DNA from 2 places in the Shewanella sp. 0m-6 genome. Region 2 is predicted to be linked to the other one. Evidence: riboswitches for the same ligand, from Rfam matches in the RefSeq annotation. Region 2 holds a riboswitch; the other holds the start of a gene.

Region 1 (10,604 bases), on a different contig from region 2:
CCCACTAAATCAACAATATTGAATCAAACCTACCGCTAAACAGAGTTTCAATTATGGTGTCCAATTTTAGAAAGCAATTATAAAAAGCAAGTTTGGATAGCAGTTATAAAAAACAAGTTTCGAAAGCACAAGTTAGAAGGCTAGAGTTTGAATAATAGACAGGATATTAGCAAAAATCATTTCACAAATTATGTAATTTACTGAGGCTAAACGTGCTCAAGTCTAGCCCCAATAAGGTGAAAATGGTTACATGGAGACCATAGTCCAATAATCGAGACGTTTCTCCGGTTCGGCTAGAATGCTCTGACAGGTCTCTTTATATTTACCCATCAGTGGGCCTAAATTTTTCGCATTTGGCATACTAGCTCGGTGCTTTTCAGCCGCTGCAGTTATCGCTGCAGAAACTTCATCTTCGGTTTTAAATTGTTGTGCAAGCTCCTTAGCTTGCTCACCAGACACCTTTAAGCGTTCAACTACCGCCGCCATCTGAGGTGCATTCATCGCAGAAATTGCCTCCGTAGCGATATGATAATAAGCCGCACAATCGGCAAGTTCGCCAACAAAGGCCTCTTCAGCCTCCCCCGCGAAACTATTAAAAGAGAGTGAGCTAGCACCGAGGATCAATAAAGCTAAATTCGTTTTTGCAAACATTGAAGGTTATCCTTTTCTTTTTAGTCGCTAATATTTAGCATTAAAACAGCTTCGAGCATCCATTTCTACTTTAGCTTTTAATGAATATCAAGAGTATAGCGAAGATAACTCGTTCTCTTTTAAAAAAGAACCAGTTTAATACTGGCTTTACTGTCATTTTAGCGATGAGTGCTCTGTACGCCATTTCTTTCATTACAACATTTCTGTATTACAACATTAGGTCGCGTTAACTCACGAAGCTTGATACCCAAGCAGTTTATCTTTCAACCCTTGCTTCACGTCATGCCATTCGGCATCGATTATCGAGTACACAACAGTGTCTCTGACAGTGCCATTACTCAAAATTTGATGATTACGCAAAATACCGTCTTGGTTAGCGCCTAACCGGCAAATCGCTTGGCGTGACACTTGGTTTTGAATATGCGTTCTAAATTCTACCGCCATTACGTCTAGAGTTTCAAAAGCGTAAGACAGTATAAGTAGCTTTGCTTCGGTGTTAACCGCGGTGCGCTGTGCACTTTTTGCGTACCAGGTGTAACCTATCTCTAAGCGGCGATGTTGCTGCTGCCAGTTACAAATACGTGTACAGCCGACTATCGCACCCGAGTGACGTTCTCGAACCGCAAAGGCTAATGCCTCTCCTCGAGCCTCTGCCTCTAACGCCGCGGTAATATAGGCTTTCATCTCGTCTGGATGAGGAGCTGATGCGTACCATATTTCCCACAAGTTCCCATCTGTGACAGCGATACTTAGCGCCGGTAAATGCTCCAATGATAAAGGTTCAAGTACAATATACTCACCAACTAAACTGGTTTCTTTTACTTCTGCGTTCACCACAACCTCCTGTATTTTTATTATTCTACGCTAGCATGGTAACAGACTCAGTTTAAGCTAACTCTTGATGAAATTAGCTCAACTCACATACGATGCAAGAATTTATAAATATCGGGCGAAACTCATGCCATCTTTTAGGGTTTTAGTAGGGGCATTGATAACCGGGGTACCTAAATAGAGAAAACCGACTATTTGATCTTTTGCTTGTAAGCCCAATAATTGATGCACCTTTGCATCGAAGGCAAATGCACCGGTACGCCAAATTCCTCCTAGCCCCTGAGCAAATGCCGCTTGCTGCATGGCCATCACTGCGCATCCTGCAGCAAGGTGTTGCTCAAACGCTGGCACTTTAGGGTGTTCAGTCACTTTAGCAACCACGGTGATCACCATTGGTGCTCTCAAAGGCATGTTTTTCGCTTTCTCGATAAAATCTTCGTCGGCGCCCTTTTCAATCAGTGCTTTTACAAACACTTCCCCTAGACGGGACAAACCATCTTCTTCGGCAATAATAAATTCCCAAGGCGTTAACCCCGCATGATCAGGTGCTCGCGTGGCAGCATCGAGGATATTTTGTAGTTGTTGTGAATTAGGTGCAGGAGTCGTCAGTCTTGGGGTTGATTGACGAGTTAAGAGTAATTCTAATGCGTCCAACTTATTATCCTTAATAGTGTTTTTACGAAAAAAAAGGGTCAAGAAACATGTACTCTTTGAGAGTATCAATTGCGCAAAAAAAATCCCACCTATTTAGTGGGATTTACCTTGTTTAATCATCGATTGATTAAAGCATTTACTCAACATAACGGCATTTATTGCTAACGGGTCGTAACGTATATAAGTTAAAAAGACGTTACCAACTCATTTAAACAAGCAGCTAGAGCACAGATGTAAACAGCCTGAGGCCCCATTAAGCCAGCCCATTACGCTTGGCAATATAATAATCAAGGCTTGTGTAACGCCCCCCGCCCATAAACAGCAATGCCAACAGCATAAACAGGTAGGTAACTGCGAACTCAATACCGTTATTCAAAATAACAAAGTTGCCTGAGCTAGTTAGCCACTCGTAATTACCATTTGCTTGTAAGATCTCTTTAGCACGCTCAAGCTTTTCAGCCGAGGCAATCACGTTATCATTCGCTAACCAAGAGCTTGGGTCGGCAATCGCTAACCAACCATTTTCGATATGTACACTAAGAGCGGCGACCAACATAGTGAACGCTAACGGAATCGAGATTAAGCGAGTCGCCAAGCCTAAAATAAGCAATGCCCCCCCCAAAAATTCGGTACCTGCAGCAAGTGCAACCATCACCTCAGGAAAAGGTAAGCCTAATCCCCAATCGGGATTACCAAACCATGCAGCGGTATCGCTGAAATGGGAAAGCTTGTTATAACCTGCTTGCATTAACACTGGCGCGAGATATAAACGCAAGGCCAGCGGCGCTATCCCTTCGCCACATTTTAGTAGCGTCAAAAATTTCTGGTAAAGTGTAACTAGTTGCATATCGTTCCCTCTTTGAATTTAATCCTCGGCTTAGCTGTATAGACCCTTACAACTTAGCCTATCTTTCAGCAAAAACGGTAAAGTTAGCTTAATCGGCCTCGCTGAGCTCATTAAGATCAACGATTAATGCATCCAGCTTCTTTTGAAAGTATCTTTTCTGGCTAGCACTTGCCAGCTGATTGAGTCGAATAAGTAATTGACCAAATTGTTCGGTATTGTTATCAAGTGAGGCTTTATATACGTCTGACTTAAGGCTGTCTGGCTGAGTGATTAACACGGTTAGGCTGTGAGATAGCGCCGCTTGGTTTTGCCGATTCTTCAGTGCTTGTGAAAATAGCCTTATCCATTCATGCCGATATTCAAGCCACATGTCTAAGCTCGATGCACGGCCTAGGTTATATTCATGTATGGCTTGCTTTTGCTTTGATGTCAGCTTCCCTATCCACTTCTTTACACGTTTGTTGATGCGTTTATCAGCCATTTCGACTAATGCCAGCCTATCTTTACCTAAATACTTTTGATTTAGCTCTTTTTCATCAACTCTAAGCTGCGCAATGATTTGTTTAACTTGTTCATCGGTAAAAGAACTTATAATCGGTACCAGAGAGGGGTTAATAAATTCAAAGCTTCTGTTCCAGTGCTGCTTTACCTGCTTAACTTGTGCAGCCCATATTGCGGGTGTCAGGCTTGCTTGTTGAAATTCAAGTGAGAGCAATGATAACTGTTTCGCGTACAAAGGAAGCTCTTCGGCTCGGTGCCAGATTAAAAACTGATTAAGTGCAGATTCAAATTGGGCTTGTTGCTGTGTGTTTAACGAGACATATTCTGCAAGTTTCCACTCTATGGCCCAATCTAAAAAATAGTAGCCCATCTTAGTCGAGCAACCCACAAGAGAGATAAGGAGTAACATCCATAAGCCAGCTTTTCTCATTGCTTCCCCTATTGTTCCAACTGTTTGGGCTTATCTTTAATCACCATATGAATATTCAGTCATTAGCGTCTTTAACCTAGCATAGAACATCGGCAGGAATTCGCTCGGTTACAACATGTGTGGGGTAATTAAGAAGCAGGGAAAAATGTAAGCGCCCGCCATCATTATTACTGATAAATTAGCTTAGCTGGCACTAAGTACAACATCCACTAGGTACAGCAGGCAATTAACTCATTATATTGCTGAGCACTGTCCAAGTAATCTTCGACTAAATGGGCTCCCTCGCCATCAGCTAACTTTGTAATTTCGCCCTCTTTTACTAAGCAATCAAATGCCATTTGTAGTGCCCAGCACACTGCAAACACCCAATACAGATCGACGGCGGCAGTGACGGCATTTCTTGCTTTGTTATTTAGGTTCGGGTGAGCAACTAAGTAGTTGTCAATCAGCCAATGGCGCTGCTCTGATGACAGAGAATGGCTGGCAATCACGGCTGCAAGATCGCATAAAGGGTGTGAGCTACAGGCATATTCAAAATCGATGCATTTAAGCTTATCTTCAACCAGCAAAATATTATAGGGGTTCAGATCTCGGTGGCTAAACTGAAGCTGAGTCACACAAGCACCGAGGCTATCAAGCATTGTATCAATCTGATGCGACTTAGCCAAAAGCCGTTGATAAAGCTGCTGCCAACGAATCAATAGCGCCTGCTCTGCACATCTATCATCATTAGGTGAGCCCTGTAGCCGAGATAACTGCTTGTTCATTTCGGTTAATCGCGCCAAGTATCTCTGCCACTGTGTATCAACTGTCATCACATTACTGGGCCGAGGCAATTGCTTTAATCCGTTTAATAATTCAAGCAGCTTTTGCTCGGCTTTTGGCCAGATATTATGAGTGGTACTAATTGGGTGAGCCCCATTGGCACTCATTAAGTCATTCCAGCAATCTTGCTCATTCTGGGCAAAGAACTCACTTAAATAAAATGTTTTATCGGGGCTGACATAGACAATTTGTGGTGCAAGCTGAACCTTACTTGCAAGTTGCCAATTTAACACTTCGTCCTCTCGATTACAGATCTGAGAGCTCGCCCAACTATTGACTCTTAGTACCCACTCAGATTCAGTGGACTTACTCTGATGTAAGCCACGAATGTAATAGTTTTGATTGCTTAAGCCTTGCGTCAAAGGGGCTATCAGGCTGACATTTGTCAGCCCTGACTGCGCAAGATAAGGCGCCAGAATTTGAGTTAAACCTTGAGCCATTTAGGCGGTTCCTGCCGCTAAGTCAATCTCTTGCGTGGTTTGCTGCACGTACATTTTATTGCGCCACATGTAGTAGCCAAATACAACCATCCCAAGGTAAAGTACAAACAAAATGGCGGTTAACATCAAGCCTTTACTGACATAGAGATAAATAGAAACCGCATCAATAACAAACCAATAAATCCAGTTTTCTAGGACTTTTTTTGCCACCAAGTAAGTGGTCATAACCGCAAAACAGGTCGTCGCAGCATCTAAATAGGGGAAAGCGGCTTGAGTTTGAGTTGCCATGAAATGACCGATTAAAACAGCAATCAAGCTCGTGAGCCCTATTAATTTCAAATGCGTGCTCAGCTGCCATGAAACAATGTTCACCCCATCATGCTTTTTACCGCCTCGAGTCCACATCCAATAGCCATAAACAGCCATCGCCATATAGTAAATATTAAGCACGGACTCCATCAACAACGACACTTTCCAAAACAATACGGTATAAATCGCGGTACTGATAAACGCTGCCGCCCAACACCAAATGCTACCTTTCATCGCAAAAATAAGGTAGGCCAAAGCCAGTAAGACCGCTACAGCCTCCCAGCCCGTCAACGCTTCTGCTTCACTAAAAGCGGCAGTAAAACTATTGACTAACGCTAGCCAAAACTCAGACATAAATGGTGCCCTGTATTTAACACAAGATACTTAGCACAAGAAGTTCTTGCCCTAAATAATCGTCAGATATTGTTAAGCTCAACAGTGGCCAAAAGACATTCCCTATCTCTAGACCACCTCATCTAAATAAAATTATTCGCTATGACTTAAATTGAGTTCGCCACCAATAAACTTACAAACGAATACGGCTTTACCAAATTTTTCATGAGCGGCTTGCATCTCAACCGCAAGCATAGACATCACATCGCCATACTCACCAACCACCTGAGTTGCCATTGCATTCGTCACTCGCTGTATGTTGTCGTAAGAATCCACTCGCGCAATAAACCATTTAATCGGGTCTAAATAGTTATCTTGAAGCGGGTAGCAACTAATTTCTGCTGTTAATTTCATTGTATTGACCTCAGCCACCCTATGGTGGCTCAATTTGACTATATTAAGTAAATCGGTATTCAGTAAATGGGTGATTAACTTAACCATTAATCACTCTTCACTTATGCTTTAAAAATCTTGAATCACACTTGTAATTACACGCGTGATGATCTCTTACTTACAAGAACTTAAGGTTAAATGTCATACCTAGTTGGCGTGGATCGCCATAGCGTATATATTGCTTATCAGCCCAATCTAAATCTGGTTCATTACCGAAGTAGAAACCACGAACGCCATATTGTTCGTCAAGTAGATTACGTCCCCACAGATACACAGACCAGATGTCGGCTTCATAACCCACTTTGGCGTTAAAAATTTGATAAGGATCAGACTTTGACTCATTACTGTCAGAGTAGTAGAAATCACTCTTTCCGCTAGCGTTGACGTTGGCAAACCAACCATTATCACTGCGATAAGTCGCACCTATGCTAAAGGTATAGTTAGGTGAATGGGCGAGTTCTCGGCCTGAAAGATCGACCACAGCACCATATTTATCTTCATATTGATAATCGCCATAAGCCGTTTCTAACCAGCCTAGGCTACCGTATAAGTTCAAGTTGTCTGTTGCATACCAATTACCTTCGAGTTCCGCACCGTAGTTGTGTGAACTACCTGCATTCTCGGTAAATAAAATAAAGTTACCCTCTTCACCCGGAACTGTTGACTGCTGTGATGCTGCAACTTGCTGATCTTGTCTATCCATATAAAACACAGCAAGGTTGGTGCTCGCCTGACCGTCAAACCAAGTCGATTTTAAACCCAATTCATAGTTATAAAGGATTTCGGTGTCGTACTCTTTTTTGTCTGCTAACTCAACTGGCAGCGACATGTTAAAGCCACCCGCTTTGTAGCCACGCGCCACACGGATATAGGACTCATGGTTTTCGCTTAACGCCTTGCTTAATGCGATATGTCCGCCCCACATAGTTTCGCTTGGGCCGAAACTGTCGCCTGCCGAATCACTGTAATCACTTTCTCGACGCTCAACCCGTAAACCTACAGATAATGCATAAGTTGCACCTAAGTCTGAATCTAACTGACCAAATAATGCATAATTTTGTGCTTCATACTCGGCTGATAACTGGTTATAAGTATCAACCGTGTCGTTATCTTCTTGTAAGTCCATGGCATACACGCCAATCAGCCAATCGGTACTATCTGAAAAAATACGTCCAGATTCTGTGGACGATAATCTAAACTCCTGGGTTAGCGTTTTTCTCTCGCCTTTTTTGTCCCAGTTATACTCGTACTCACATGGAATACCACCGCAATCTCGACTTTCCCAGTAGTCAGGGTTTGCCCAGTCACCGTCGTAGTTATGGCGCGTATCTGATTGCGCCAACGAGGTTAATGAAGTGAGATCAAAATTCTCGGCGCCAGTATAGGTGAACTTAAGTGACGAGCCTGTTGTACGTTGCTTATCGACACCCGGAGCATCGGTTAATGTGTCAAAACCATTATTATCCAGTGTCCATGCATCATAACCATTGTCGTAGTTCGCGTGCAGGAAAGTTAAATCGATTTCTAGATCTTCGGTTGCATACCAGCGTAACTTACCGCGGCCTGTAAACTCATCACGATTATTGGTGTCACTTCGGCCAAGGTAGAGGTTGTCACGATAGCCATCTTGTTGATGCTGCTGTAACGAAACACGATAAAGTAAATTACCTGAGTCTGTAATAGGACCTGAGCTGAAACCACTGAAAGTCTGTAGATTATCATCGCCAAGAGAGACTTCTGCGCCATGTTCAAACACATCGGTAGGGTCGTTACTCTTGAGATAAATTAGACCTGCTAAGGCATTTGCGCCATAGCGAGTTCCTTGTGGCCCACGTAGCACTTCTACTTGTTGTAGATCATACATGCTTGAGACCATGCCTAAACCAGATAGGTCGATATCGTCTACAACAAACCCCACCGAAGAGTTAGGTGCGCCCTGGTATTCTTCTTGCTCGCCCACACCACGGATCTGGAAATATTTAGGTCTAGAGCTACCACCAGACCAATTTAAATTGGCAACCGTATTTAAGATATCTTCAAAGTGTTGGGCACCTTCATCTTCAATTTGTTGCTGATCAATAATGGTAACGCTGGAGGGCATTGTTTCTAATGCTGAACCACGAAAGTCAGAGGTCACCACCATGACTTCGATATCATCGTGAGTGGTGGATGCATCGCCATTAGCAAAGGCGTTTGTAGATGAGATGGCTGCAATAACCGCAAGTGCTATTGGCGAATAAGATTTTAGATTTAACATAGGACCTCAAAGTAAAATTTTGAGATCCGGCATCAGTAAAGAAGCGATCGGGAAATGAATTGTGGCCCATTCCTACGCCGGTATTAGCCGGATCAGGTTCAAAGGGTTCGTTTTTCAACATCTCAGTCAAAGCAGATAAATCCGACTTTCGGTTTATAGACTTTAACACCCCTTGGCGAGCGCGATTATACATGAAATTTACAACTCGATGACAGACTTCTTTAAAAACAGGTACTTTTTGCATGAAAAAACGTCAGCTTAGCTGACGTTTTTTTAACAGGTGCGATATAAACTTGGTTTACGCTAGGCTTTAGCCAACAACTTAAACTTACCACTTTAACTAACCAATATTAACCAAGAGTGTCGACAGGCTAATTTGAAAAGGCTTTTCTCACGTATAGCTCAAAACGAGTTGCGGTGGCATTAGGAGCCACAGCGCTAACTTGCAGGTGCTGTTTACCGTGTAGCTTTACCGATTTCCAGCTTACGCCTTCATCGTCAATTGTCATTCCGTTTAAATCAAACCAGGTGAACTTATATTGCAACCTTAAATCGGTTGATACCTGACTGACAATGGTTCCCGTACCACGTAAGAATCCGCCTTCAGGGCGAGCCATGATATTGGTTACTTGTACCTCTTTAGCAAAGCTATTGTTATCAATCCTAGCATCCCCATTTAACCCCGCCATCACACCGGCAGTATGTGGAGCACATGCAGTGAAAACCAATGCGGTAAATAGTCCCAATAAAACCTTTTTCATCTCTATCCCCTTCTTAGCTGCAACACATACGCTATTGATACAAACCATGAGTTAAGTAGCAAGTTAAATTAACATGCCCGATTATTAGCCTAAGCGAATAAACGTAAGTTAATAAGCCTAACTTAATAAGCTTGAGTTAATAAGCTTGAGTTAATAAGCTTGAGTTAATAAGCTTGAGTTAATAAGCTTGAGTTTAAGCATAAGCTAATAGGCGTAACTTAAATAAACTAAAGTTAGCCAGCTCGACTAATCAATCAAAAAGTGCGCTCTTGCAGTTGCAATTAAATGCTTACGGTTTGTCTGCCAACAATTAATGCTTACATTGGCCACTCGGCGGCCTTGGCGCGTGATTTTACACTCGGCGAAGCTATCTTTATGGTAACCAGCCCTTAAATAATCAATTGAAAAATCAACAACTTTAGGTACTTTTGTCGTTTGCATAAACACCATCAATTGTACTATTGCCGACATCTCCATAAATCCTGCAATCACGCCGCCATGTAGCGCAGGCAAGATAGGATTACCTATGTTGTCATCTTTTGCTGGCAGCTTGAAAACCAGTTCATCACCAAATCTGTCTACCGCCATTCCGATAAATTTTGCGTAAGGAACATGCTCCAAGAGATGGCCAAAGTCATTTAGCTCTGTGGCCTTTTTTACGATGCCCTTAACGTCAAGCTTAGCACTGTCGTCCAACGATGGTTCAATAGAAAAGTACGATTCATCATTCATATTCAGCACCTCCCATCAATGCCTGCCTAAACTCTTCACCAACCATCTCAGGGCTGATACGCATAAACGAGCCTACCGCATGAGCGATGGGATCATCTATTGAATCTTGGTAAGCAATAGCGCGGGTAAAGGCAACACTTGAAGACAATTTATAACACTGGGCAAAACCGTAAACAGGTTTGTGCGGCGCTGCTGGCTTCATATAATCGACACGCAAATCGAGAGTCGGAGAGATCTCAAGCAAGCGGTGTTTATCAAAAATTGAACACACCACCGCGCAACCACTTGCAGTATCCATCAATGTTGTGATCACACCACCATGGATCACCCCCGTGTCAGGGTAACCAACAAGCTGTGTATCGTAAGGCAGCTCCAGTAAAACATGCTTTCCGCTACCTTCTAGCACTTTTAATTTAAGCTTACGGCATTGAGTTAGCTGCGCGACAAATCGGCTCGCCATATCGGTTAGCGAGTAGCTCTGACTGCTTGAACTCATTCACTCGGGCTCAACATCGGGCCTAGTGGATGGCCACCCACTAAATGCATATGAATGTGAAAAACCTCTTGGCCACCATGCTGA
Region 2 (10,604 bases):
ATCTTTCTATGCTAAAACAGCAGATAGCCTTAAAGAAAGTTAAAAAATACAAATAGATGAGCAGTGTATTGCTAAGTTGCATGCAGGCTTAGATAAAACACTGTAGTACAATGAAGCGCACCTCTGTAAGGTGCGCTTTTTTATGAGTTTTTCTACACCTTTAGCTGTTTCGGTATATACTCGCATCTTGTTACATTAAGAGTCAGACCATTGCACGTCATATTACTAACCCATGAGCGAGAAGCAATCCGTCCAACGAATACGGGCAATATTGCACTGCAACAGTTCCCTGAATATTGTCAGCGGATCATGTGGTCTCGGGTAACGCCATCACAGCTTTTATTAGATAAGTTAACTGAATCGACAACGGCGCTGTTATTCCCTGAGGTGGACTCAGCCGCTCTGTCTCAAGATGAAGGCTCGGTAAACACAGCTGTTGAAAGCAGTGCTTCTCAATGCCGAGCATCTCGAAACACAGATAAAGTACTAAAGTGGCCAGAAACAGTAGTGATTTTAGATGCGACTTGGCAAGAAGCCCGTAAAATGCTGCGCCAAAGCCCTTATCTAAAAACAGCTAACACTTTCTCTTTAAGCGATACGCCAGACTCACAGTTTAATCTCAGGCGCAATCAGGTTGAGGGAGGTTTGTGCACACTCGAATGTATTATTGAGCTATTTAAACAAGCCGAAATGACTGATGAGGCTCAGTTGTTAACCGAAAGGTTTATCGATTTTTGCCAGTTATCAGTAGATGATTAACTCATAAAAAAAGGCGCTATAAGCGCCTTTGTTGTATCGAGTGAAGTAAAGCTTAAAGTTATCGATATTAGCGAGTTAAATCACGGTTAAGTAAATACATAAGAAGTGAGATACCGCGCCACCTAAAACAAACAAGTGCCAAATAGCATGATTGAAGGGGATGCGTTTAGCGACGTAGAAAATGACACCTAAGCTATAAAAGAGCCCACCGCTTATCAATAAATTGAAACCTAAATCTGACATGTTGGCGATTAGCTCTTGCATCACCGTCACACATAGCCAACCCATCACTAAATACAAGACTAAGCTAAACACTTTAAAGCGGCCAATAAATAGGGTTTTAAACAAAATACCGCCAATGGCAAGTGACCAAATGGCAATTAATACCCAATTGGCGTCGCTGCTCGCCAGCGTAATCAATATCAGCGGCGTATAGGTTCCGGCAATTAACAGATAGATGGCGCAGTGATCGGCAATTTTTAACTTATGTTTTACTAGAGGCGAAGTTGCATAGTGGTAAAGGGTTGAACAAAGAAACAGTAAAATAATACTACAGCAGTATACGACCACGCCGGTTAACTGAATAAAACTGAGGTGATCATAGCCTTTAAGCAGACATAAAATCAGCCCCACGATCCCTGCAAGTACGCCAATACCATGACTGAGGCTATTGGCTAGCTCTTCATTAGCACAATAATTAGCAGAGGTTATTTGTTTACTTGTTGGCTTATTCGTTGGCTTAGAACCTTGATTATCTGGAGCTGTCGCATGTTCTACTGGCATTATATAAATGACTTCTGGATTACCATAATTGTGGTCAGTGTAACATTTTAGATTGTAAAAGCTACAGTTTAAGCGAACACGTGTACGCTTAAATTGGCAGTTCTTAAACTGACAACTCTGGACTGACACTCTTGAAATCAGTATCTCTTGGATGCTCCTGTGTTTAGTGTGCGATATTCAATGGGCTCCTCAGCCTAGCATAAATAACTAATGTGAACTTATTTAAGCTGAGAGCTGTTATCACTATAGGAAGAGTGTCTAATTAAGCACAAGAGCCAATTGAGAGCGACGCAGAAGTGGGAGGCCAAACGCGAGCAAATCGTTAACGCAGAAAAAAGTAAGCAACAGCAACGCCAAGTTCGATTCAACGGCTTGCTCATTATCTCCAGTGTCATACTATTACACCTTGTGGCTATCGTTGCGATAAACCAATTATGGACAGGCACAGCACTGGTAACTAAAAATGTGTCCGGCGCTAAAATTCAATCATACCTGTATCAAGTTCCTCAAAACGTCACTGAGCCAAAAGTCACAGATCAAAAAGTTATTGAGCAAGTAATAAAAACGGATATTGAGCTTGAAGTGAAAAGTGAAGTCACAGTAAAACCTGTCGTAAATCCAGAGATTGTTGCTGCTACTTCGCAAGAGAAAGAACTACAAGAGAAAGTGTGGCAAGAGCGTGAAACTAACAACGGGTCAATTAAGGTCAGTAAAACAAAGGACGCTATAACGAAAGGTACTATAACAAAGCAGGCTATGACAAAGGGCACTATAACAAAGCTGACAATAAAAAAGGCGAGTAACACAAAGGGCACGATAGCTCGCAGTGAGAATAGTCAGTATGAAAAGTTAAACTTAATTCCTACTCAAAATGCGAATTCAAGTTCAGGTCAAAATAGTAGTCAAAATTTAGCATCAAGCTCAAGCCTGTTTACGCAGTCTTACTTGGCCAAGCAACGAGCCAGCAAACTCGATGAACTCATTATAGACAAGGCTGATCAATATACTAAAAAGCGTTCCTTGAGTAAGATGGATGGCGACATGCAAGAGTTAGTTTTCCCTCAAGTTGATGAGTACAGCAAGGTGCTCACAACCAACCAACCATAGATTAGATCCGAATCGCATCGTCAGGCAAGGTGATACGTGCTATCGCATTGTCCAAGTGCCAACGCAAATTAACCCCTTTGCAGAAAACCTGGGTTACCCATTTAATTGTGGTGGAGACAAGATAAAAAAAGCGATCAATGATGCGATTTCCGCACGACTAGATAAGCGAATGATAAGTAAAAAGGGATAAGTTTTAGTTGATAAAAATTCATCTATTTTAACGGAACCACCCATTTTACAAGTTAAAACTCATATATAACAGTTGGTTATGGTTCTAATTTTTTGCTTGTTTATTGTGGTCTAATATCTACTTAAGCACTTGTATGTCACAAGTCGATAGGACTATACTGCCAGTTCATCTTGTCGGAGTGCCATATGGCTGAGACCGTTAATTCGGGATCCGTTGAACCTGATCAGGCTAGAACCTGCGAAGGAAACAAGCGAAATCATTGCAAAAATGTCTGTTTAAGACATGCTTAAGCAATGTTTCGAAGGTTACGTGTAGCTGGCGTTTATTGCCTTACTATCCGTTCAACTTTTCACATTCTCATTTCTCCTGACAAGCAACTTCATTTCTTTTTATAAAGTGAGTTTGCTAATGTCAAAACGCCGCGAAACCCGAGCTCAAGCTCAACAGTTTATTGATAACTTAAAGCCGCTACAGCACCCAAATTCTGAAAAAATTTACCTACAAGGTAGTCGAACAGATCTAAAAGTGGGTATGCGCCAAATACACCAAGCTGATACCCTAATTAGCGGCTCTGAAGCCAATCCTATATTTGAAGCCAACCCTCCACTAAAAGTCTACGACTGCGCAGGTGCGTATTCTGATCCTGATGCAAAAATCGATGTGCGTAAAGGGTTAGAAAAGTTCCGCGAGCATTGGATAGAAGAGCGCGATGATACCGAGCAACTTGCAGGTGTCAGCTCTGGCTTTACTCAGCAGCGCTTAGCTGATGACGGCTTAGACCACCTTCGATTTGAGTCATTATTACCACCTCGTCGTGCCAAAATAGGTAAATGTGTGACGCAGTTACACTATGCAAGGCAGGGCATTATCACGCCTGAAATGGAGTACATTGCCATTCGTGAAAACATGGCACAGGTAGAAGTACGAGACCCTATCTTAACGCAAAAAGATAAGGGGGAAAGTTTTGGCGCAGTGATTGGCGAGCCGATAACCGCTGAATTTGTTAGACAAGAAATTGCCCGTGGCCGAGCTATCATCCCTTTAAATATCAACCACCCAGAAGCTGAGCCTATGATTATTGGGCGTAATTTTTTGGTTAAAGTTAACGCCAATATTGGTAACTCTGCGGTGACATCGTCAATCGAAGAGGAAGTTGAAAAGCTTGTTTGGTCGACGCGTTGGGGCGCTGACACCGTGATGGACTTGTCGACGGGACGTTATATTCATGAAACCCGTGAATGGATTATTCGTAACTCACCAGTGCCAATTGGTACGGTACCAATTTATCAAGCGCTTGAAAAAGTAAACGGCGTTGCAGAAGATCTAAATTGGGCAACCTTTCGCGATACCTTGATCGAACAAGCCGAACAAGGCGTAGACTACTTCACTATTCATGCTGGTGTGTTACTGCGTTATGTACCAATGACGGCAAAACGTTTAACGGGCATCGTGTCGCGTGGCGGTTCAATCATGGCCAAATGGTGCTTGTCACACCATAAAGAAAATTTCCTTTATGAACATTTTCGTGAGATCTGTGAGATCTGCGCCGCATACGATGTATCACTGTCGCTGGGGGACGGTATGCGTCCGGGATCTATTGCCGATGCAAACGATGAAGCGCAGTTTTCGGAATTAGAAACCTTAGGCGAGCTGGTGAAAATTGCGTGGGAATATGATGTGCAAACCATTATCGAGGGACCAGGTCATATTCCAATGAATCTCATCAAAGAGAATATGGATAAACAGCTTGAGCTGTGTGATGAAGCGCCATTTTATACGTTAGGCCCGCAAACAACAGATATCGCGCCGGGTTACGATCACTTCACTTCAGGTATTGGTGCGGCAATGATCGCTTGGTATGGCTGCGCCATGTTGTGTTATGTCACGCCAAAAGAGCATTTAGGCTTGCCGAATAAAGAAGATGTGAAACAAGGACTTATTACCTACAAAATTGCAGCTCATGCTGGCGATGTTGCAAAGGGACACCCTGGCGCGCAAATTCGTGACAATGCTTTATCAAAAGCACGTTTTGAGTTTCGCTGGGAAGATCAATATAACCTTGGTTTAGATCCTGATACAGCGCGTGCTTATCATGATGAATCTTTACCTCAAGAGTCTGCCAAAGTGGCACACTTTTGCTCCATGTGTGGCCCAAAATTCTGTTCGATGAAGATCACTCAAGAAGTCCGTGATTATGCCGCCGCTCAAGAGCGTGAACAACAGGTTAGCAGCATCGATATTAAATCGGATGCTGAATATCAATCATACACAGTGAGTGAAACGACTGTTGTTCGTGAGCAGGGCATGGCACAGATGTCGGCTGAGTTTAAAGCCAAGGGGGCGGAACTCTACCATGAAGCCGCTGAAAAAAAGCGTGATGTGGTGCTAGAGGATTAGTCATGAAAAATGCTCCCCATAGTTGGCCTGACAAGCGTCCGATAGTGTGGACGATTGCGGGTTCAGATAGCGGAGGCGGCGCGGGTATTCAAGCGGATCTGGCAACCATGTCAGATCTCGATGCCCATGCGTGCAGCGTTATCACTGCTGTGACAGCGCAAAGCTCGGTGACGGTGTCGTTGGTGGAGGCGGTATCCGCGCAAATGTTACGCTCTCAGCTTGATACTTTGCTAGCAGACCTGCCGCCAGCTGCGATTAAAATCGGTTTACTGGCAGACCAGTCACAAATTACTGCGTTAGCGTCATGGCTTAGCACTCAACAAGCGAGTTGGCTTAAAGTCGGTATTAAGGTTCCTGTTATCTTAGATCCCGTGATGGTAGCGACTTGTGGTGATCAACTGGCAAATAATGCCAGGCTAGACTTTAGTCCTTTCAAAGGGCTGCTAAATTTAGTCACTCCCAATAACGCTGAGCTTGAGGTGCTAGCGGGGCACACACTCGATGATATTGACGCATGTATCGTAGCGGCTAAAACGCTTGCTGATATGCTTGCAACATCAGTGCTGGCAAAAGGCGGAGATAAAGGCCCAAGTTGGTGTCAACAGCAGGCTAATGACTTACTGATTTGTCGGGATGTAGATGGCATATCCAAGCAGCATCAGTGGCAAGGCTTTTGGTTATCGAGCATAAGAGAAATCAGCGGTAATAATCATGGTACTGGCTGCACCTTATCATCAGCTATCGCTGCTGTGATGGCTCATGGTTTTGTGCTTAATGATGCCGTTGTAGTGGCTAAAGCCTATGTTAGTGCAGGCCTGCGTTTGAGTTATCAACCGGGGAAAGGCCCCGGCTGCCTAAAAAGAACGGCGTGGCCAAGGGAGATCAACTTATTCCCTTATATCAAACAAGTCACCGAGCAAGACCACTTACCCTGTTCATTGGCTAATAATGAGCTAACTAGAGAAGGCGAGCTCAATGGTTTTAAAAAGATTAATGCAGCTTTGGGCGTGTACCCGGTTGTAGCAGATGTGGTTTTACTCGAAACGCTGTTAAAAGCTGGAGCGAGAACTATACAACTTCGGCTAAAAGATCCCAAAGAGCTTGCATTGAAGTCTCAATCTTTGGAGCAGCAGATAATTCAAGCCATTGCGCTGGGGCGTGATTACCAGGCGCGAGTGTTTATTAATGATCATTGGTTACTGGCGATAAAGCATCAAGCGTACGGTGTGCACCTGGGTCAGGAAGACTTAATGGACTGTGATCTTAAGCAGTTAGCTGAGGCGAATATGGCACTTGGTTTGTCTAGCCATAGTTATTTTGAGATTTTGCTCGCTAAGCAGCACAGCCCGTCCTATATCGCTTTTGGTCATATATTTGCTACATCGACCAAGGTGATGCCCTCTACACCGCAGGGGCTAGCAAAGCTTGCAAGGTACGTGTCATTGATGAAGGGGGAGCTACCCATCGTCGCGATTGGGGGGATAGATGCCTCAAGGCTTGAAAGTGTTAAGGCGACTGGCGTAGATGATATTGCTGTTGTACGGGCTTTGACTGAAGCAGAAGATCCAGCGTCCGCATTTAACACGTTAACCCAAGCATGGCATGAGTCGGTATGACGGGAATATCAAAATGACAATGACCAAAGGGGTATGCAACGCGTTAAGCGATAGCGACTTTCTGCAATATTCACGGCAGGTCCTACTACCCGAAGTGGGTGAGGCTGGACAGGTCTCACTGGCTAATGCGCATGTTGCCGTAATCGGTATTGGAGGGTTAGGTAATTTAGCTGCTCAGTACCTAGCCGCTGCAGGCGTTGGCCGCATAACGCTGGTGGATGGTGATGAGGTTGAGTTATCAAACCTTCCACGGCAGCTGATATTTACGGTCAGCGATATTGGGTATAAAAAAGCGCGAGTGGCACAGCAAAAGCTTGGCCAAGCATACACTCACGTCAAGTTAAAGGCCGTTACTGAACACTTGATGAAAAACAATATCAAGCAAGTGCTTAACACAGATGTTGACCAATATGATCTATTACTTGATTGCAGTGACAACTTTGATACCCGCCAATTGATTAATGGGTTTGCAATGAGTCATGAGTTGCCTTTGGTGTCAGCTTCGGCAGCACACTTTCAAGGACAATTATTGCATATAGACCAGCAATATAGCCCACAATCTGGTTGTTATCACTGTCTATTCCCTGCAGATATGCAAGTTAGTCAAAGCTGTCAAACCGTGGGGGTATTAGGACCTATGGTAGGCGTACTGGCATCGATGCAAGCTTTGATTGCACTGCAACAGTTATTAGGTTGTAGAGAGACCGTCGGTAAGTTATTTCGTTTCGATGGTAACCAATTTAGCTGGCGAGAAGCGACGGTTCCACGCAATAAAGACTGTTCAGTATGCCGTATTAAAACCGTCAATTATTAACCGTTGAGTATTAGCCGAGAAATCTTAATCGGGAAGTTTTAATTGGGAAGTATTAGGCGATAAGTCTTAACCGGAAAGTATTAACCGAGAATGATTAGCCTCGAGCTCAATTTTGTACAGCGAGGGGCTAATCTGTGGAGCAATTTTATGCAGCAAGTTAATAATAATGATGAACAGAAAGACTGCCGTGGCATTTCAATCAGTATCAATGATGAAGTTAAGCAGCTCGCTAACCACACAACACTACAGGCTGTGATCGAAGCTTATAGTCTGGCACAAGGCATTGAGATAAAGGCGATAGCGGCTGCGCTTAACGCAGAGGTTGTACCTCGACAAAGCTGGCCTATTACGCAGTGTAAAACAGCCGATAAACTAGAACTCTTTTCTGTCGTAGCCGGAGGCTAAAATGTTAACGATTGCAGAACATCAATTTGAATCACGATTATTTACCGGTACAGGTAAGTTCGTTGGGCCAGAAACCATGTTGGCCGCCATTGAAGCATCTCAATCCCAACTGGTGACACTGGCGGTTAAAAGACTGGATCTTAAGACTGGCAGCGACAATATATTAAAACCATTGTTAGACAGTGGCGTAAAACTTCTACCTAATACGGCAGGGGCTCGCAACGTCAAAGAAGCGATTTTTGCGGCCCATCTGGCGAGAGAGGTGTTAGGCACTAATTGGATTAAGCTTGAGATCCACCCTGACCCTAAGTATTTAATGCCAGATCCTATCGAAACCTTAGAAGCGGCGCGGATTTTATGTGAACAAGGTTATGTGGTTTTGCCATATGTTCATGCAGATCCAGTGCTTTGTCGACGTTTAGAAGAGGTGGGCTGCGCTGCAGTGATGCCACTGGGTAGCCCGATAGGATCAAATCAGGGATTAGCCACCGAAACCTTTTTAAAGATCATTATTGAGCAAGCTAAAGTACCAGTGATTGTTGATGCTGGAATTGGCGCACCGTCACAAGCCACTCATGCTATGGAGCTGGGGGCCGATGCAGTGCTCGTTAATACTGCGATTGCCAGCAGTTCTGATCCTGTTGCCATGGGGCGCTGCTTCGCACAAGCGGTAAATACCGGCAGACAAGCCTATATGGCAGGGCTCGGCGCAGTGAGTCATCAAGCACATCACACCAGCCCGTTAACAGGGTTTTTAAATGAATAACCAACGTCAGAAAAATCCTCAAACAGAGCAGCAAAAAAGTTTTGTTGATGTGTTTAAAAAGCTGTCTCGCTCAGAGCTTAAGCTGAAACTCTATTCGCAAACCGCAAACGATGTTGAGCGGGCGTTGCATCAGGCTGCGGGTAATTTAGATAGTTTATTGGCACTATTATCACCAGCTGCTGAGCCATATCTTGAGCAGATGGCGCAGCTGTCGGCGGCACTCACTCGGCAGCGCTTTGGTGCAAGTGTCGGCATGTATATTCCGCTTTACCTATCTAATCTTTGCGCCAATGAATGTGATTACTGTGGCTTTACGATGAGTAATAAAATTAAGCGCAAGGCCTTGTCTAATGATGAGGTGTCAGATGAGATGCGCTTAATTAAAGCTATGGGATACGATTCTATTTTACTGGTATCGGGTGAGCACGAAACTAAAGTAGGACTAGATTACTTTAAACAAGTTCTGCCTTTGGTTCGTGAGCAATTTAGCCACGTGGCCATGGAGGTACAGCCGCTTGACGAGCAAGATTACCGAGAGTTAGTGAGTGAGGGGCTTGATGCGGTGATGGTGTATCAAGAAACGTATAACCCTGTGATTTATGCCGAACATCATACTCGAGGAAAAAAGAAGGACTTTGTGTATAGGCTTGAATCACCCGATAGAGTCGCTCGGGCTGGGGTTGATAAAATCGGATTAGGTGTGTTGTTAGGCTTAGATGATTGGCGTTTGGATGCATTGTTAATGGGGTACCATCTCGATTACCTAGAGAAAACCTATTGGCGAAGTCGTTACAGTATCTCTCTGCCGCGACTCAGACCTTGTACTGGCGGGGTGTCACCTAAAGTGGAATTAACAGACAAAGGCTTGGTACAGATGATCTGTGCTTTTCGTTTGTTTAATCAGCAGCTAGAGATCAGTTTATCGACACGAGAAACGCCTAAGCTTCGAGATAATTTGTTCGGACTCGGTGTGACGAATGTTAGTGCGGGCAGTTCAACTCAGCCTGGCGGTTATGTTGAACCTAATACTGAGCTCGATCAGTTTGAAATTAGTGATGCACGGACGCCACAAGCCGTTGCTAACGCCATGCTGCAACGTGGAGTTAACCCGGTTTGGAAAGACTGGGAAACAGGTTGGTGATGGCGGTGTAAATATATAGATGGTACATATTGGTAGCACATATAGGCAAGATGAATAATTTGAGCTTGTTTGATATATCAGTTTAGGTAAATGTCAGTTTAGGTAAGTTATTCATTAGCCAAGTGCATAGTCATATGGAAGCGACATAAAAAGGATTTACCATGAGTTGGTTTAAACATCATAAAACCCTTGAGCTAAGTGGTCATCAAGTTAAGTTCGATTACCATAGTTTATCGGGAACATTAAGGGTGAGCTGTGAAGGCAATATCGTGTTTAAAAAGTTCTTATGGCTGCCTTATAAGCGCTATTCTGTGACGTTTGCTAAGCAAACGTATCAGATTAAAGCCTTATTGCTTCCGATTAGTAACATCGGTGTATTCCAAGATAAGCAGGTGATTTGTCGAGAGCTATTTCCTAAGTTAAAACGTTACACCCTGATCACTTTTACCTTGAGCTGCATTAAACGGCTCGCTATGGTGTTTGCCTATGCGCTGAGTTGATTAGACTCACGTCTTAACAATAAGCCATTACGATAAAGCTGTGCAGCAGACAGTGTAAATGCCGCTTTTTCGCTAGTGGAATACTTCACTAGCAATTAGCTGTGGAACATAAGCTGTACTTTGGTG

The links. Region 2 has a riboswitch for thiamine pyrophosphate ahead of thiC (phosphomethylpyrimidine synthase ThiC). Riboswitches for the same ligand answer to the same signal wherever they lie in the genome.
Region 1: linked by a shared signal. The riboswitch ahead of ACVBJC_RS16385 (TonB-dependent receptor) and the one ahead of thiC (phosphomethylpyrimidine synthase ThiC) in region 2 are both predicted to bind thiamine pyrophosphate.

The regions. Positions count from the first base shown of each region.
Region 1 is NZ_JBRIMD010000025.1:20,234-30,837, reverse strand. Features, by position in the region: gene ACVBJC_RS16425 (hypothetical protein) at 247-651, opposite strand; gene ACVBJC_RS16420 (GNAT family N-acetyltransferase) at 883-1,485, opposite strand; gene ACVBJC_RS16415 (NAD(P)H nitroreductase) at 1,588-2,136, opposite strand; gene ACVBJC_RS16410 (HvfX family Cu-binding RiPP maturation protein) at 2,390-2,983, opposite strand; gene ACVBJC_RS16405 (DUF6279 family lipoprotein) at 3,072-3,914, opposite strand; gene ACVBJC_RS16400 (phosphotransferase) at 4,124-5,179, opposite strand; gene pnuC (nicotinamide riboside transporter PnuC) at 5,180-5,842, opposite strand; gene ACVBJC_RS16390 (hypothetical protein) at 5,975-6,235, opposite strand; gene ACVBJC_RS16385 (TonB-dependent receptor) at 6,393-8,531, opposite strand; TPP riboswitch at 8,584-8,714, opposite strand; gene ACVBJC_RS16380 (YcfL family protein) at 8,903-9,292, opposite strand; gene ACVBJC_RS16375 (PaaI family thioesterase) at 9,539-10,024, opposite strand; gene ACVBJC_RS16370 (PaaI family thioesterase) at 10,017-10,520, opposite strand; gene hinT (purine nucleoside phosphoramidase) at 10,517-10,604, opposite strand, start outside.
Region 2 is NZ_JBRIMD010000005.1:217,627-228,230, forward strand. Features, by position in the region: gene def (peptide deformylase) at 1-56, shown strand, start outside; gene ACVBJC_RS06055 (DTW domain-containing protein) at 211-759, shown strand; gene trhA (PAQR family membrane homeostasis protein TrhA) at 835-1,542, opposite strand; gene ACVBJC_RS06065 (hypothetical protein) at 1,822-2,649, shown strand; TPP riboswitch at 3,004-3,102, shown strand; gene thiC (phosphomethylpyrimidine synthase ThiC) at 3,248-5,236, shown strand; gene thiE (thiamine phosphate synthase) at 5,239-6,852, shown strand; gene ACVBJC_RS06080 (HesA/MoeB/ThiF family protein) at 6,866-7,666, shown strand; gene thiS (sulfur carrier protein ThiS) at 7,814-8,071, shown strand; gene ACVBJC_RS06090 (thiazole synthase) at 8,073-8,837, shown strand; gene thiH (2-iminoacetate synthase ThiH) at 8,830-9,978, shown strand; gene ACVBJC_RS06100 (hypothetical protein) at 10,140-10,478, shown strand.